DNA from 2 places in the Clostridium malenominatum genome. Region 1 is predicted to be linked to the other one. Evidence: predicted binding sites of a transcription regulator. Region 1 holds the regulator's gene; the other holds the start of a gene.
What was found. The regulator HrcA, encoded in region 1, represses chaperone genes, less so after heat shock. The targets are predictions, from matches to a motif close to TGTTAGCACTCNNNNNNNNNGAGTGCTAACA.

Region 2: the regulator HrcA is predicted to act here: its motif matches at 770-800, upstream of groES (co-chaperone GroES).

The regions. Positions count from the first base shown of each region.
Region 1 is NZ_BAAACF010000001.1:626,146-634,235, forward strand. It holds gene rpsT (30S ribosomal protein S20) at 13-279, opposite strand; gene gpr (GPR endopeptidase) at 484-1,458, shown strand; gene ABDZ69_RS03125 (stage II sporulation protein P) at 1,528-2,595, shown strand; gene ABDZ69_RS03130 (hypothetical protein) at 2,662-2,988, shown strand; gene lepA (translation elongation factor 4) at 3,051-4,859, shown strand; gene hemW (radical SAM family heme chaperone HemW) at 4,924-6,048, shown strand; gene hrcA (heat-inducible transcriptional repressor HrcA) at 6,310-7,326, shown strand; gene grpE (nucleotide exchange factor GrpE) at 7,348-7,893, shown strand; gene dnaK (molecular chaperone DnaK) at 7,934-8,090, shown strand, end outside.
Region 2 is NZ_BAAACF010000001.1:345,435-353,524, forward strand. It holds gene ABDZ69_RS01755 (TIGR01906 family membrane protein) at 1-536, opposite strand, end outside; gene groES (co-chaperone GroES) at 850-1,134, shown strand; gene groL (chaperonin GroEL) at 1,165-2,790, shown strand; gene ABDZ69_RS01770 (GGDEF domain-containing protein) at 2,831-4,591, opposite strand; gene ABDZ69_RS01775 (tRNA lysidine(34) synthetase) at 4,670-5,407, opposite strand; cyclic di-GMP riboswitch class II at 5,542-5,627, shown strand; gene ABDZ69_RS01780 (prepilin-type N-terminal cleavage/methylation domain-containing protein) at 5,694-6,149, shown strand; gene ABDZ69_RS01785 (prepilin-type N-terminal cleavage/methylation domain-containing protein) at 6,165-6,662, shown strand; gene ABDZ69_RS01790 (type II secretion system protein) at 6,820-7,377, shown strand; gene ABDZ69_RS01795 (type IV pilus modification PilV family protein) at 7,500-7,937, shown strand; gene ABDZ69_RS01800 (hypothetical protein) at 8,038-8,090, shown strand, end outside.

The sequences.
Region 1 (8,090 bases):
ACCGGTTTTTTTTTATGCGTTTAAACCATTAAGTTTTGAAGATAATCTTGATTTAACTCTTGCTGCTTTATTCTTATGTATAACTCCCTTAGAAGCAGCCATATCTAATGCTCTTGCGGAAGCCTTGAATTCAGCTTTAGCAGCTTCAAGATTGCCACCAGCAACAGCAGCTAAAAACTTCTTTATAGTTGTCTTTAAAGCTGACTTAACCATTCTATTTTGTAATGTTTTAGTTTCAATTACTTTTATTCTTTTCTTAGCTGATTTAATATTTGCCATTTGTTTTCACCCCCTTATAGATTTTAATAGGGTATCAGCAGTTTTTGGGGAAATCTGCGGATCAGTCCAAATTATTAACAAAAGTTATTATAACATTTATTTCGCATGACTTCAAGGGTATTTACTTATATTTTCATTAGAATATGAATGTTCATTAATGGAAAAGCTATATTGAAAATATAATTAATGAAAGGAAGAGGGTATATGATAAGTGTTAGAACGGATTTAGCTGTGGAAGCAAAAGAGCTTTATGAAGAGAAAAGTAATAGTAAAATACCTGGAGTAGAGGTAGATGAGTATAGAGAGGGAAGTATTAAAATAACAAATGTGAAAGTACTAGATGATTATGGTGAAAGGGCAATGAATAAGCCAAAGGGAACATATATAACCTTGGATATTCCTGAAGCTAGTATATATGATGAAGAAACTATGACTAATGTAAGTAAAACTCTAGCGAAAACTCTAGACCCTTTAATTAATTTAGATGAAAGTATGACTGCTTTAGTTATAGGACTTGGAAATTGGAATGTGACTCCTGATGCTTTAGGACCAAAGGTTGTGGAAAAATTAATGATAACAAGACATTTAAAACAGTTAATACCCAATGAAATAGATGAAGGAATTAGGCCTGTGTGTGCATTAGCACCTGGAGTTCTAGGACTTACTGGAATAGAAACAGGAGAAATAGTTAGCGCTGTAGCAAAAAAAATAAAGCCAAATTTAATAATATGCATTGATGCTTTAGCTTCAAGAAGGTTAGAGAGAATAAATAGAACAATACAAATAGGAAACACAGGTATTTCACCAGGGTCAGGTGTAGGAAACAAAAGAATGGAAATAAGTGAGAGAGTTTTAGGGATACCTGTAATAGCCATTGGAGTTCCAACGGTAGTAGATGCTGCAACTATTGCTAATGACACTATAGATTTAGTTGTAGACGCTATGATAAGTCAAGCAGAAAAAGATTCAGGATTTTATGAGATGTTAAAGTCAGTGGAAAAAAATGAAAGACAAAAACTTATTGAAGAGGTATTAAATCCTTATATAGGAAATCTTATGGTTACACCTAAGGAAGTAGACAGCGTTATTGATAGTATATCAAAAATAATCTCTACTGCAATTAACATAGCTCTTCAACCTGCCTTGGAATTAAAAGAAATTAATACTTATATAATGTAAATATCATATATAAGTTCATCCCCTCATATAATAGGAACATATAACTTTTTACATATGAGGGGGTGCATTATGGATATCAAAGGAGGAAGGGGAAGAAGCAATATACTTGCCTTTATATTAACGTTAACCTTAGTGTTTTTCATAGTACTACCTTTTGTAGCTAAAGCAAGCTCTAAAAGTGAAGGAATAAAGGAAAACTTTTTTTATGTACAAGTATTAAATAATACAATGCCATTAGTACAAGCTACAGTTTTTAATGAAGAGGATTTAGCGGAAAGCAGATTGTCTATTAAGGATAGTATTTTTCATTTCTTTAATTTAGATATTAAGAATCCTATATCCTTAATAAAAAGAGAGATAGCTTACATAACTCCAGAGGAAACGGGAGAAGAGGTGGGGGAAAACAAGGTAAATATCATATTCAACCCATTTAAGTTAAAGGATACAGATATATCTATTAATGACGATGATAATTTAGATATTCCAAATAAGAATGTAACGGTGCAAGAGCCAACTTTAAAAAAAACCTTAAACAAAGCAAAGCCTGAAATATTAATATATCATACTCATACCAGCGAAAGCTTTAAGCCTATAGGAAAAGACAGCTTGGATTTAACTAAAAATATTGCAGCTATAGGAGATTTATTAAAACGTGAACTTGAGGAAAATTATGGGATATCTGTAATACATGATAAAACTATTCACGACGCTACGGCATATATGCAAAGCTATGAAAGATCTGGAGCAACTTTGGATAAATATTTAAAACAATATGGTGATTTTAAGATGGTAATAGATTTGCATAGAGATGCAGTAGATAATAAAAAAGCTGTAACTACAAAAATGAACGGAGAAGAAGTAGCTAAAATTATGTTTGTTATGTCTAAGAAAAATCCCAATTATAAAAATAATTTAGCATTAGTAGAAAATTTAATAACTATATCAGATAAGTTATATCCTGGTTTTTCTAGGGGAATATTTTATTACAATACAGGTACTAGATATTTTAATCAAAATAAAAGTAAAAATGCAGTATTAATAGAAGTAGGAGCTCATACTAATACTTTAGATGAAGCTAAGAATTCAGCAAAATATTTAGCTAGAATAATTGCGGAACGGATTAATGGCAAAAAATGAATAAAATCATACATAAAGGACACCCTTATAATAGATATTTATTCCATTATTAAGGGGTGTTTTTTATTGAGAAAAAGTAAGTATGTAGTAATAATAGGTTTATCCTTAAGTATAATATTCTATGGTATTTTAAAGGTTAGTAGCACTTTACCTACCTTTGTAAAGAATAAATCAAATTTTAAAGTTTATTTTACTGAAAGGCCCTTTGATTTAACCTTTGAAACTAAGAATTATATTATATTTTTAAATGAAAAAGCAATAAATAATATTCAAAATAGTATAGGGGATGTATTTAACCATATAATGCAGTGGTCACAAGACAAGCTTGAAGAAAGTGTAGATGCCGTAGAAAGCAAGGGAGTAGAGGTAATTAGGAGATTTAAAAGGTATTGACATTTCCCCTTCGATTTATGCTATAATTTAGTTTGTACTATTTTACGATGGAGGTATAGTTAATGCAGAGCAAGAGACAAAAATATATAAGAAATTTTTCTATTATAGCACATATTGATCATGGCAAATCAACACTTGCAGATAGATTACTAGAAACAACAGGAACTCTTAAAGAAAGAGAAATGGAACAGCAAATATTAGATTCCATGGATTTAGAAAGAGAAAGAGGAATTACAATTAAGTCTAAGGCGGCTAGGCTAATTTATAAAAGAAAAGATGGAGAAGAGTATACATTAAATCTTATAGATACCCCAGGACACGTAGACTTTAATTATGAAGTTTCAAGAAGTCTTGCTGCCTGTGAAGGAGCAATACTAGTTGTAGATTCAACTCAAGGAATTCAAGCCCAAACCCTTGCAAACTGTTACCTTGCATTAGATAATGACTTGGAAATAGTACCTGTAATAAATAAAATTGATCTTCCTAGTGCTAGACCAGATGAAATAAAAAAGGAAATTGAAGACATTATAGGTATAGATGCATCATATGCACCAATGATTTCAGCAAAAACAGGATTAAATATAGAGGATGTTTTAGAGGCTGTTGTAGAACATGTCCCAGCACCAGAGGGTGATGAAGATGGACCATTAAAAGCTTTAATATTTGATTCATACTACGATACATACAGAGGAGTAGTTTGTCATATAAGAGTAAAGGAAGGAACAGTAAAGGCCGGTACAAAAATTAAATTAATGGCCACAGGAAAAGTTTACGAAGCTACAGAAGTGGGGGTATTTGTACCACAATACATGAAAGTAGATGAACTTAGAGCAGGAGATGTTGGATATTTAACTGCATCTATAAAAAATGTAAGAGATGCTCGTGTGGGAGATACTGTTACAGAGGCAAATAGACCAGCGGAGACATCACTTGAAGGATATAGACCAGCAGTTCCAATGGTGTTTAGTGGTATTTATCCAGTAGATGGAGCAAAGTATGAAGAGTTGAAAGAAACTCTTGAAAAGCTTCAGATAAATGACGCAGCCTTATCCTTTGAACCAGAAACTTCCCTTGCGTTAGGTTTTGGTTTTAGATGTGGATTTTTAGGACTATTACACATGGATGTAATTCAAGAAAGAATAGAAAGAGAATTTAATTTAGATATTATAACAACAGCGCCATCAGTTATATATAAAATAACTAAAACTGATGGAGAATATTTAGAAATTACTAATCCTACAAACCTTCCTGAGCCTACAGAAATAGCTGAGATGGAAGAACCAGTAGTAAAGGTAGGAATAATTACTCCTTCAGACTATGTGGGCCCAATAATGGATTTAGCTCAAAATAGAAGAGGAACTTTTAAAGACATGCAATACTTGGATACGGCTAGAGTATCTTTAAATTATGAAATTCCTTTAAATGAAATAATATATGACTTTTTTGACGTGTTAAAATCAAGAAGTAGGGGATATGCATCTCTAGACTATGATTTAATTGGCTATAAAACCACAGAATTAGTTAAGTTAGATATACTTTTAAATGGGGATGTAGTGGATGCTTTATCTATGATAGTTCCTAAAGAAAGAGCCTATGCGAGAGGTAGGTTCATGGCAGAAAAACTTAAGGAAATTATCCCAAGACAAATGTTTGAAATACCAATACAGGCAGCTGTAGGAGCAAAAGTAATAGCTAGAGAAACTGTAAAAGCTCTAAGAAAAGACGTTTTAGCTAAATGTTATGGTGGAGATATTTCAAGAAAGAAGAAGCTTTTAGAGAAACAAAAAGAAGGAAAGAAGAGAATGAGACAAGTAGGTACTGTTGAAATACCACAAGAAGCATTTATGGCAGTACTTAAAACGGAAGACTAATATAAAAAAGAAGAGTTAGCACTCTTCTTTTTTATAGTTTTTTAGATTTTATACGAGGTGTTTTATGAAAAAAGTTGCTTTATACATACACATTCCTTTCTGTAAACAAAAATGCTTATATTGCGATTTCCCATCCTATGGAGGAATGGATAATTTAATGGATGAATATACTAGAGCATTAGTAAAAGAAATTGGAACTATTCCTAAAGATGTTATTATAGGAAGTATTTTTATTGGCGGCGGAACCCCATCTTATTTAAAAATAGAAAATTTAAAGATTTTAAAAAAGGGCATACTAGGTTTAAATAGGGATAAAGACATGGAATTTACGGTAGAAGTAAATCCAGGGACTATTGACGAAGAAAAAATAAAAGAATTTAAAGATATGGGCGTAAATAGAGTTAGTATTGGTCTTCAAGCTTGGCAACAGGACTTATTAAAAAAAATTGGGAGAATTCATAGTTTAGAAGAATTTTTAAAAACCTATAACATGTTTAGGTCCCAGGGATTTAATAATATTAATGTTGATGTAATGTTTGGATTACCAAATCAAACTAAGGAGCAATGGGTAGAAACCTTAGAAAAAGTAGTGGAGTTAAATCCAGAACATCTATCCTGCTACAGTTTAATTATTGAAGAAGGTACTCCTTTTTATAATCTATATAAAGAAGGAAAATTAACTTTACCCAGTGAAGAGGTAGAAAGAGAGATGTATTCTTACTGCATAAAATTTTTAGAGGAAAAGGGATATAATCATTATGAAATATCAAACTTTACAAAACCTACTAAAGAATGTCAACATAACTTAGTTTACTGGAACTTGGAGGATTATATAGGATGTGGAGCGGGAGCACACTCTTATATTAATGGATTAAGATATAGACATGCAGAAGACCTTTCAGAATACATAAAAGCTTTAAAGGACGGAAAGAATATCAATTTAGATATGCATGAAAATTTATTAAAAGACGAAATGGAAGAGTTTATGTTCATGGGATTAAGAAAAAGAGAAGGAATAAGCATAAGAAAATTTGAAGATAGGTTTAATATAGATATAAATAAAGTTTATGGTGAAATATTAAAAAAATATTTACAATTAGGCCTGCTTGTTGAGAAAAATGGATATATTTCCTTGTCTATTAAAGGATTAGAGGTATCTAACGGCGTGATGTGCGAGTTTATATTATAGTAATTTAAATAGAAAACAAAAGTAATATAGAGATTTATTAAGAAAAACCTATGAATTTATTGAATAATTAGATATTAGGAGAAATAGTCAATATATTAATTAATATTTGCAGTTGACAAATGAGAGAGAGAATGATATTTTTTAATCATAGCAGTTAGCACTCAGTGAAGTTGAGTGCTAATAAAGTGGAACTTGATTCAGATGGAGTTGTAACTCTAACTGAATCTTAGTTATGGGATAAATCGAGGTGATAAGATGGAAATGGATGAAAGAAAAATTAGAATACTTCAGGCTATTATAAATGATTACATCGATACAGCTGAGCCTGTTGGGTCCAGGACCATAGCTAAAAAGTATGATTTAGGTGTTAGCTCTGCAACTATAAGAAATGAAATGGCAGATTTAGAGGAAATGGGTTATTTAGAACAACTTCATAGTTCATCAGGGAGAAAACCTTCTGATAAAGGGTATAGGCTCTATGTTGATAAACTAATGAGAGTTCAAAGCTTATCTCAATTAGAAGTGAATGCAATTAAAGCTCATATGATAAGTTCAGCTATTTATGAAATGGATAGGATTATAAAAGAAGCTACTACCATTCTTGCAGAACTAACAGGACTTACGTCAATAGTTAAATCACCTTCAGTAAAAAAGAGTTCAATAAGAGCTATACAATTAATTAATATAGACGGAACCAGTATATTATCTGTTATAATAACAGATTCTGGGATTATAAAAAATAATATAATTCGTCTTAAAAAAGCTGTTAATGTGGAAACTTTGGTTAAACTAAGCAATGTATTAAATGCAAGGCTTATAAATTTGACCGTAGAAGAAATTAATTTAGAGGTTATAAATAACCTTAAAAATGACTTAAAGGGATATGATGACATTTTTAATGCAATAATACCTGCTCTTTATGAGGGTTTAAATAATATAGATGCATCTGAAATATATATGGAGGGAACTACAAATATATTTAATTTCCCAGAATTTAATGATATTCAAAAGGCAAAAAGTTTTTTATCCTTAGTAGACAATAAAGATAAGATTAAAATTCTTATAAATAATAGTGACAATATAGCAATAAAGATAGGGGAAGAAAACTTTTTAGAAGATGCAAAGGATTGTACTGTAATATCGGCAGTGTACAAATTAGGAAGTAGGCCCCTTGGAACTATAGGTGTTATTGGACCTACAAGAATGCCTTATTCAAAGGTTATATCTATTTTAGGTGGAATAGTCAAAGAGATTAATAAGGCTATAAATGACAAATGATTTAGATTGGAGGAAGGGTTAATGGAGAGGGATGAAAGTTTAAAGGAGGAAACTCCAATTGAGGCAGAGGTAAAGGAAGATGAGGAATTTGAAAATATTTCTTTAGAAGAGGATGAGATTACTTTGCTTCAAAATGAAAATCTAAAGTTAAATAATGAGATAGAGGCTCTAAAGGAAAGATTGCTTAGAACAACAGCTGAATATGAAAATTATAGAAAAAGAACAGCAAAAGAAAAAGAAGGAATATATTCTGATGCTTGTGAAGATGTTTTAAAGGAAATGCTTCCTGTTTTAGATAATTTAGAAAGAGCAATGTCTGTTGAAGGTGAATTAGAAGACCTTAAAAAAGGGATCGATATGACCTTAAAACAGTTTAAAGATTCTTTTAATAAATTAGGAATAGAGGAAATATCTACAGAAAACGGATTCGATCCAAAATTACATGAAGCCGTAATGCATGTGCAAGATGAAAGTTTTGGACCAAATCAGGTAGTTGAAATATTCTTAAAGGGATATAAAAGAGGAGATAAAGTTATTAGATATTCAATGGTAAAAGTAGCTAACTAATTAAATAAAATTGAAGTTAACCATAAGGAGGTAATTTATAATGGCAAAAGTAATAGGTATTGATTTAGGTACCACAAACTCATGTGTATCAGTTATGGAAGGTGGAGAACCAGTTGTAATTACAAACTCTGAAGGAGCTAGAACAACACCATCAGTTGTATCCTTCCAAGCAAATGGAGAAAGACTTGTAGGTCAAG
Region 2 (8,090 bases), 280 kb from region 1:
TCTTGTGGAAGCATTGTAATAACAGGATCTTTTACTATATCAAATATCCAGTAGTCATTTCTAAAAAATATCTTATGGAAAATAACAAAAACCTTGTCAAAGTTAATAAAAAAGGTAATAAGCAAAATTATTGGTATGCTTATTAAAATAATACTGGAATATTTAAAAGGAGTATAAATTCTATTCTTTATGGAAAAATATATAGCTATTAATGAAAGCAATCCGCTTATTATTAATAAGTAATCTAATTTTATAAATATATTCTTTACCTCTTCAAAGTGAACGGCACCCTCTCTAGAGGAAGGAAGGTTTGGAATTTTAAACTCACTTTTACTGTGAGAGGAAATATAGTTTATTAAATAATTATAATCTTTCTTGATATTATCTAAAGGAAAGCCAGAAGTTTCTACTATTTTTAAATGGCTAATACTAAAATAATAAAGAGGCTTAAACATAACCGTTAATTTAACAGAGGAAGTTATGAAGAAGATGGAAATGAAAATAGAAAAAAATATTTTACTGAAACTTTTACTCATAATATGTACTCCTTTAAACTTGGATTATAAAATGTTCTATTTTAATTATAGAGCTTTATAAGAAGATGTAAATACTGAGTTTTTTAAGTGAAAAAAGGAAAGTGAAGGAAAGTTCAGAAATATAACAAAAAACAAAGATATATATGAATATTTTGCCATAATGGTGATATAATAGGGAATAGCGTAGCTAGTGAAGGTTGCTATTATAAAGTCTATTATTTATTATTATATTGTATTAGCACTCAAGGTTGTTGAGTGCTAACAATAAAGTTTCTAATTTAATTAATATAAAAAACATTAAGGAGGGGTTTAAATGAGAATTAGACCACTTGGTGACAGAGTTGTTATTAAAAGAATTGAAGTTGAGGAAACTACAAAAAGCGGAATAGTACTTCCAGGAAGTGCTAAGGAAAAGCCACAAGAGGCTGAAGTAGTTGCCGTTGGACCAGGAGGAATGGTAAACGGTAAAGAAGTTAAAATGGAACTTAAAGCAGGAGACAGAGTGTTATTTTCTAAGTATGCTGGAACTGAAGTTAAAGTTGACGGAGTAGAGTATTCCATTTTAAAACAGGATGATATCCTAGCTGTTTTAGAATAAGCTAAATTAGTATTTAAGGAGGTTTTGTAAATGGCAAAAAGCATATTACTTGGTGAAGAAGCAAGAAGATCCATGCAAAGAGGTGTGGATAAATTAGCTGACACAGTAAAAATCACACTTGGACCAAAGGGAAGAAATGTTGTTTTAGATAAAAAATTCGGTACACCACTAATAACAAATGATGGTGTTACTATAGCAAGAGAAATTGAACTTGAAGATACTTACGAAAATATGGGAGCTCAATTAGTTAAAGAAGTTGCTACCAAAACAAATGATGTAGCAGGGGATGGAACTACTACAGCTACATTACTTGCTCAAGCAATAATTAGAGAAGGCTTAAAGAATGTTACAGCAGGAGCTAATCCAATGCTTATTAGAAAAGGAATACAAATCGCTGTAGATAAAGCTGTTGAAGAAATTAAAAAGATTTCAAGACAAGTAGATGGAAAAGAAGACATAGCAAGAGTTGCTGCAATTTCTGCTGGAGATGAAGAAATCGGTAAGTTAATAGCTGATGCTATGGAAAAAGTAGGTAACGAAGGTGTTATAACTATTGAAGAATCAAGAAGCTTTGGAACAGAATTAGACGTTGTTGAAGGTATGCAGTTTGATAGAGGATATGTAAGTCCATACATGTCAACAGACGGAGAAAAAATGGAAGCTAATTTAGATTCTCCATATATATTAATAACAGATAAGAAAATATCAAACATACAAGATTTACTTCCAGTTTTAGAACAAATAGTTCAACAAGGAAAGAAACTTTTAATTATAGCTGAAGATGTTGAAGGGGAAGCTCTAGCTACTTTAGTTGTAAATAAATTAAGAGGAACCTTTACTTGTGTTGCTGTTAAAGCTCCAGGATTTGGTGATAGAAGAAAAGAAATGCTTGAAGACATAGCAGTTCTAACTGGTGGAGTAGTTATCACTGAAGAATTAGGAAGAGATTTAAAAGAAGTTACATTGGAAATGTTAGGTTCAGCAGAATCTGTTAAGGTAACTAAAGAAACTACTACTATTGTTAATGGTAAAGGCGATAAAGCAGCTATTAAAGATAGAGTAAATCAAATAAAGGCTCAAGCAGAAGAAACAACTTCTGAATTTGATAAAGAAAAGTTAATGGAAAGACTTGCAAAGCTTGCAGGTGGAGTAGCAGTTGTAAAAGTAGGTGCTGCTACAGAAACTGAATTAAAGGAAAGAAAATTAAGAATAGAAGACGCTCTAGCAGCTACTAAAGCAGCTGTTGAAGAAGGAATAGTTCCAGGTGGTGGAACAGCTTACATCGGTGTAATCGAAGAAGTTGAAAAATTAACTTCAGATGTTGCAGACATAAAAGTAGGTATAAACATAATAAGAAAAGCTCTAGAAGAGCCAGTAAGACAAATTGCTCACAACGCTGGAGTAGAAGGTTCAGTTGTAATTGAAAAAGTAAGAGCTAGCGAACCAGGAGTAGGATACGATGCTTTAAATGAAAAGTATGTTAACATGATTAAAGCAGGTATCGTTGACCCAACTAAGGTTACAAGATCAGCACTTCAAAATGCTGCATCCGTTGCTGCTACATTCTTAACAACAGAAGCCGCAGTAGTAGATATTCCAGAAAAGAACAGCCCAGCTATGCCAGGACCAGGAATGGGAATGGACGGAATGTACTAAAAAATAAGGAAGGACTTCTCATAGGAGGAGCCCTTCTTTTTTATACTTCATTTATTAAAAAACTGCTGTATGTAGCTAATTTGCATTTGCTTTTTAAGGCAGAAATATCTTTAGATAAATCATATATATAGGAATAAGTATATGTTTTTCCCCATATTCCTGCTATGGATATAGAGGTTAATTTATAGTTTTCTAAAACTCCTTTTCTATTTAAACCTTCAATATAGCCCATATTCAAATGTTCTTTATTAAAAAAGTCTTTTATACCCATATCAAATTCTTGTATTATGATGTTACATAAATCTTCGCATTGTATATGAGTGCAATCTTTAATAATAACAACAAAATCATCTCCACCGATATGTCCTATAAAGCTACTTAAAGGAAAAAGGTTTTGTGTGGTGTTTTCTATTAAAGTTGAAGTAAATTTAATAACTTTATCACCATGTTCAAATCCGTATATGTCATTATATATTTTAAAATTATCTAAATCAAAATATAAAACACAGTTATTTTCTTTAGTGTTAATAATATCATTTAGATAGTCTTCAATTAATGAGTTCCCTGGAAGACCAGTTAATGGATTTAACTGTCGACAATAATTAGTTTTTAAATAAGTGGTGTGCTGCAGTAAATTCTTAATAGTAACCATACCATAATAGCATCCATCTTTAGTTATAATCACTTTGTCATATATGTTGTTTTCCTCTCTATTCATAGCCATATCACATACTTCATAAATAGAAGTATAATAATCAACAATCAACGGATTTCTATCCATTACAGAGGTTACAGCCCTTTTAGAAAATACAGAAACTCCGTATTGAGTGGATAAAATAGCATCTAAAGAATGTTTCATTATTAGCCCAATAGGTTTATTATTTGAAATAATGCAAGCACCAAAAACAATATTTTCTTCTAGGTGTTTCTTTAAAAATCCGCAAGAGGTATCTGTATTGAAGGGAGGATAATAAGAGGATATATCACCTATTATATTCCGTTTATGATAGTCAGAATAAGTTTTCTTTTCCCTAAATAATTTACTAATTAAATTTTTAATCTGCGCATCAATGTCTTGAAAACCTTCTCGAGGTTTTTCAATAAAGTAACCTTGTCCTGCAAAAACTCCCAATTCAATAAGCTCTTTAAGTTCATGCATGTTTTCAATGCCTTCTGCGATTAATTTTATATTGGTATCTTCGCAAAGGCAAACTAAAGATTTGATTAATGAACGTTTAAAGGAATCTACATGAACATTTCTAACTATATCCATATCAATTTTTATATAATTAGGTTTAGTTTCAGCTATGGTTCTTAATCCAGAATATCCAGCGCCAGTGTCATCTATAGCTATTTTAAAGCCTTGTTCAACATAATTATTTAAGGCATGCTTAAAACTTTTATAGTCATCTATAGATGTTTTCTCAGTAATCTCAAATATAATTATATTCGGAGAGATGTCATGTTTTCTTAAAAATTCTTTTGTAAATCCTTTTATAAACTTTTCATCTTTTAGAGTGTGAGGATCCACATTTAAAAATAAATAGGTATTTTTATTGATTTTACTGCTTCGTTCTATGGCTTTCACTCTACAAAGCTTTTCGATTTCCCAAAGCTTATTATACTCTTTTGCACAGCTAAACAGCTTATCAGGAGAATTTAAGGGGGAATCCTTAGGACCTCTGGACAAAGCTTCGTAGCCTAAAATACTGCCATCTTTAAGAGAAACTATGGGTTGAAATACAGTGCTTATAGCTTCATTAATTAGTATATTTTCCAGTTCGTGAAAAAAATTATTCAATATATCACCCCTATTTAACACATAGTATATCAAAGCTATGTTATAACTAAAGGCAAGTTTGTTAATTACAGGTTAATTTTACCTCTGGTCCCAGAGGTTTTTCATGTCTAGATTTGTTAATGATGTTAGTATTTTTCTTTGAGCATCGGGATAACTTTCTTCTAATTTTATAAGGATGTTTTTCATTTCTTCACGAGTAGTTTTTTTATCTACAGGGCAAAGGCTTTTAATAACGGGAAGATTATTATCTTTAACGAATTTTTCGATAAAATCCTCTCTTATGTAAACTAAAGGTCTTATTATATTAATGCCCTTATCTTTATAATGTATATTTGGGTGGAAGGTTCCAAGTTTCCCCACCTTTAAAATATTCATAAATAAAGTTTCTATAACATCATCACTATTATGACCTAAAGCTAATTTGTTAATATTGTTACTTTCGCAAATTCTAACTAAAGCGCCTTTTCTTAAGGTAGAGCAAAGGGAGCAAGGATTTTTTTCTTTTCTATCATTGAAAACTACTTCTCCAATATTAGTTTTTTCTATAATTAAAGGTATATGATTTTCTTCACAAAAGGATTTTAAGGGAGAAAGATCCATACCTAAGTCCATATCAATATTTATTCCAATTATAGAGAAATCCTTTATAGCGGTAAGTTGAATAAGCTTTAAAACGTATAATAAAAATATACTATCTTTACCACCAGAAAGGCCAACTCCAACTCTATCGCCAGGTTCTATCATGTTATAAGTGGAAATTGCTTCTCTAGCATTTTTGAGAAACATTCTATTATATTTTCGTTGAAAAATTATCATAAATTTCCTTCCTCTCGGTAAATTTTACATGTACATAATATTTATAAATGATATAATAATATAGGCAAGTTGTCCATATATTATCTATTGTTTTTACAAAATAAAGATGGTAAAATAATAATCAACTAATATTAATTATTAAGGGGAACGGAGAAGTGCATGTTGTATTTGGGCATCTTGGACATGCATGGAGTTAGTGATGCAACCTACCCTATATTCATAGTGCTATGAATATAGGTTTTTTTATAGAATTTTACATACAAAAAATAGAAGGGATGGGTAAAATATGAAAAGAACTAAAAAAGGTTTTACACTAGTAGAACTACTAGTAGTTATCGCAATCATAGCTATTCTTGCAGCGATTATAGCACCAAATGCATTTAAGGCAATAGAGAAGAGTAAGGTGGCAACAGCGGAGTCGGATTATAGAGCGGTTAAGACAGCGACGCTTAATTATTATGCGGATACAGGTAAATGGCCAGCAAGTATGGATAATTTAACTAGCGATCCACCCGTAGCTGGATGGAATGGTTCATATCTAGAAAAGTTGCCTAGTAAAAATCCTTGGGGTGGGACTTACGCTTTAGGTGCAAGTGGTAAATTTTTAAAATTAACTAATGTTCCTAAAAGTGCAGCTGAAAAAATAGATTTGGACTTAGATGGAACTGTTAGTAATGTAGGTGGAAGTGTGACATACACAACATCATATCCAACGACAGTAACAATTATTATTTCTGAATAAAGGATGGTGTTAATTATGAAAAATATTAAAAAAGGTTTTACACTAGTAGAATTACTAGTAGTTATAGCTATAATTGCAATTCTTGCAGCTATAATAGCACCAAATGCATTTAAAGCAATTGAAAAGAGTAAAGTAGCTACAGCAGAGTCAGACTATAAAGCAATTAAAACAGCAGCATTGGGTCATTATGCAGATAATGGACAATGGGCTACTACTCCAGCTACAAATGCGAATCCAGCTTTTGTAACTGATTACTTAGAAAAGTGGCCAAGTAAAAATCCTTGGGGTGGAACTTATACATTTAAAAATAATGTAGGAGTAGAGAATGATAGTTTGCCAGTAACTACTCCAGAGGTCAATAAAAACTATAAATATCTAGAATTAAATAAAGTGCCAGCAAAAGCAATACAAAGACTTGATGCTGATTTAGATGGAAATGAAAATGGAAACACTGGTATAGTTAGATATAATTCAAATTCAGACATTGTATACATCATAATCTCCGAACAATAACATTCAAAAAAGCATTAGGGCTTTAATGCTCTAATGCTTTTTTTCTCAGTTTACTAATTAATAGTTTTTTAGTTGAATAGTTCGAGATGAAATTCCTAGGGAATTTCCACTACAGCTAACAAACTAAAAAACTAATAAAAAAAGGATGGATAAAATCATGCGTTTAAAAAAACATAAAAAAGCTTTTACTCTAGTGGAGCTTCTTGTGGTAATAGCAATTATTGCAATTTTATCAGCTATTATAGCTCCAAAAGCCTTTACTGCCATAGAAAAGTCTAAGGTTAGCAGAACTATTAATGATATGAAAGTTTTTAAGACAGCGGCATTGCAATATTATGCAGATGTAGGGAGTTTTCCAGGTGATGTAAATGAAGGAAAAGATCCTGGATTTGGAATAACACCTTCTTCATTACCCAATGGATGGAACGGGCCATATTTAGATGCTCCATTAAGCAAAAAAACTGCATGGAGTGGAACTTATGATTATGAATCTTGGGCGCCAACTACAGATGGTAGTAATAATAATGCAAATGGAGTTAAGGCAGGGATATATATAACTATACATGGAGTTACGGAAAAGGGTGCAGAACAGTTGATAAAACAAAGCCCTTTTGAGGTTGCTGTAGGCAATGGTAATCCTAACGGTATACAAAGTGATGATGTATATCCAGGTAAGAAAAAAGTTACGTTAAAAATATCGGACTGGCTATACTAACTAGTTTCCTAGTTGATAGTATTTTAGTTAAATAGTTTAGGACGAAATTCCTTTGGAATTTCCACACTAACTAACCAACTAAAAATTTAAAAACCTAATCATCTTAAAGAAGGATTGATTACATGATTAAAATAAACAAAAGCAAAAAAGGTTTCACTTTAGTAGAAGTAATTATAGCTATGGTATTAATAATGGGTACTGTGGCTATTTTTTCCACAGTAGCTTATTCAAGTATTAAAGTTGGCAATAGTAATAAGCAAAGTTTAGAAGGCAGTATTATTGCTCAAAACTATTTAGAAGTGATAAAATCTAATAAAGAAAGCGGTTCTATAAAAGATTTTGCTACCCTAGAGAGTTTTATTAAAACATCGGATTTTACTTTAACTGAAGGAAGATATTTTAAAACCCATATTAAAGATAACATAAAATATGATGTATATATTAGACTGACTATAACAGAAAGCAGTGAAGTGGGAGAACTTATAGATATTATTATGGAAGTTAAACCTCAGGACGGAAAATTGATAAAGATGGGAACGAAACTTTATTTAGTTAATTAGTTAATAATTTTTTAGACAATAGATAATGAAGAAATTCCGTAGGAATTTCCACTATAACTAAGGAACTAAAACACTAAAAATCTAAAAAACTCAAAATGGGGTGAGGGTTATAAATAAAAACAAAAAAGGCTATGCACTAGCTATTGCAATTAT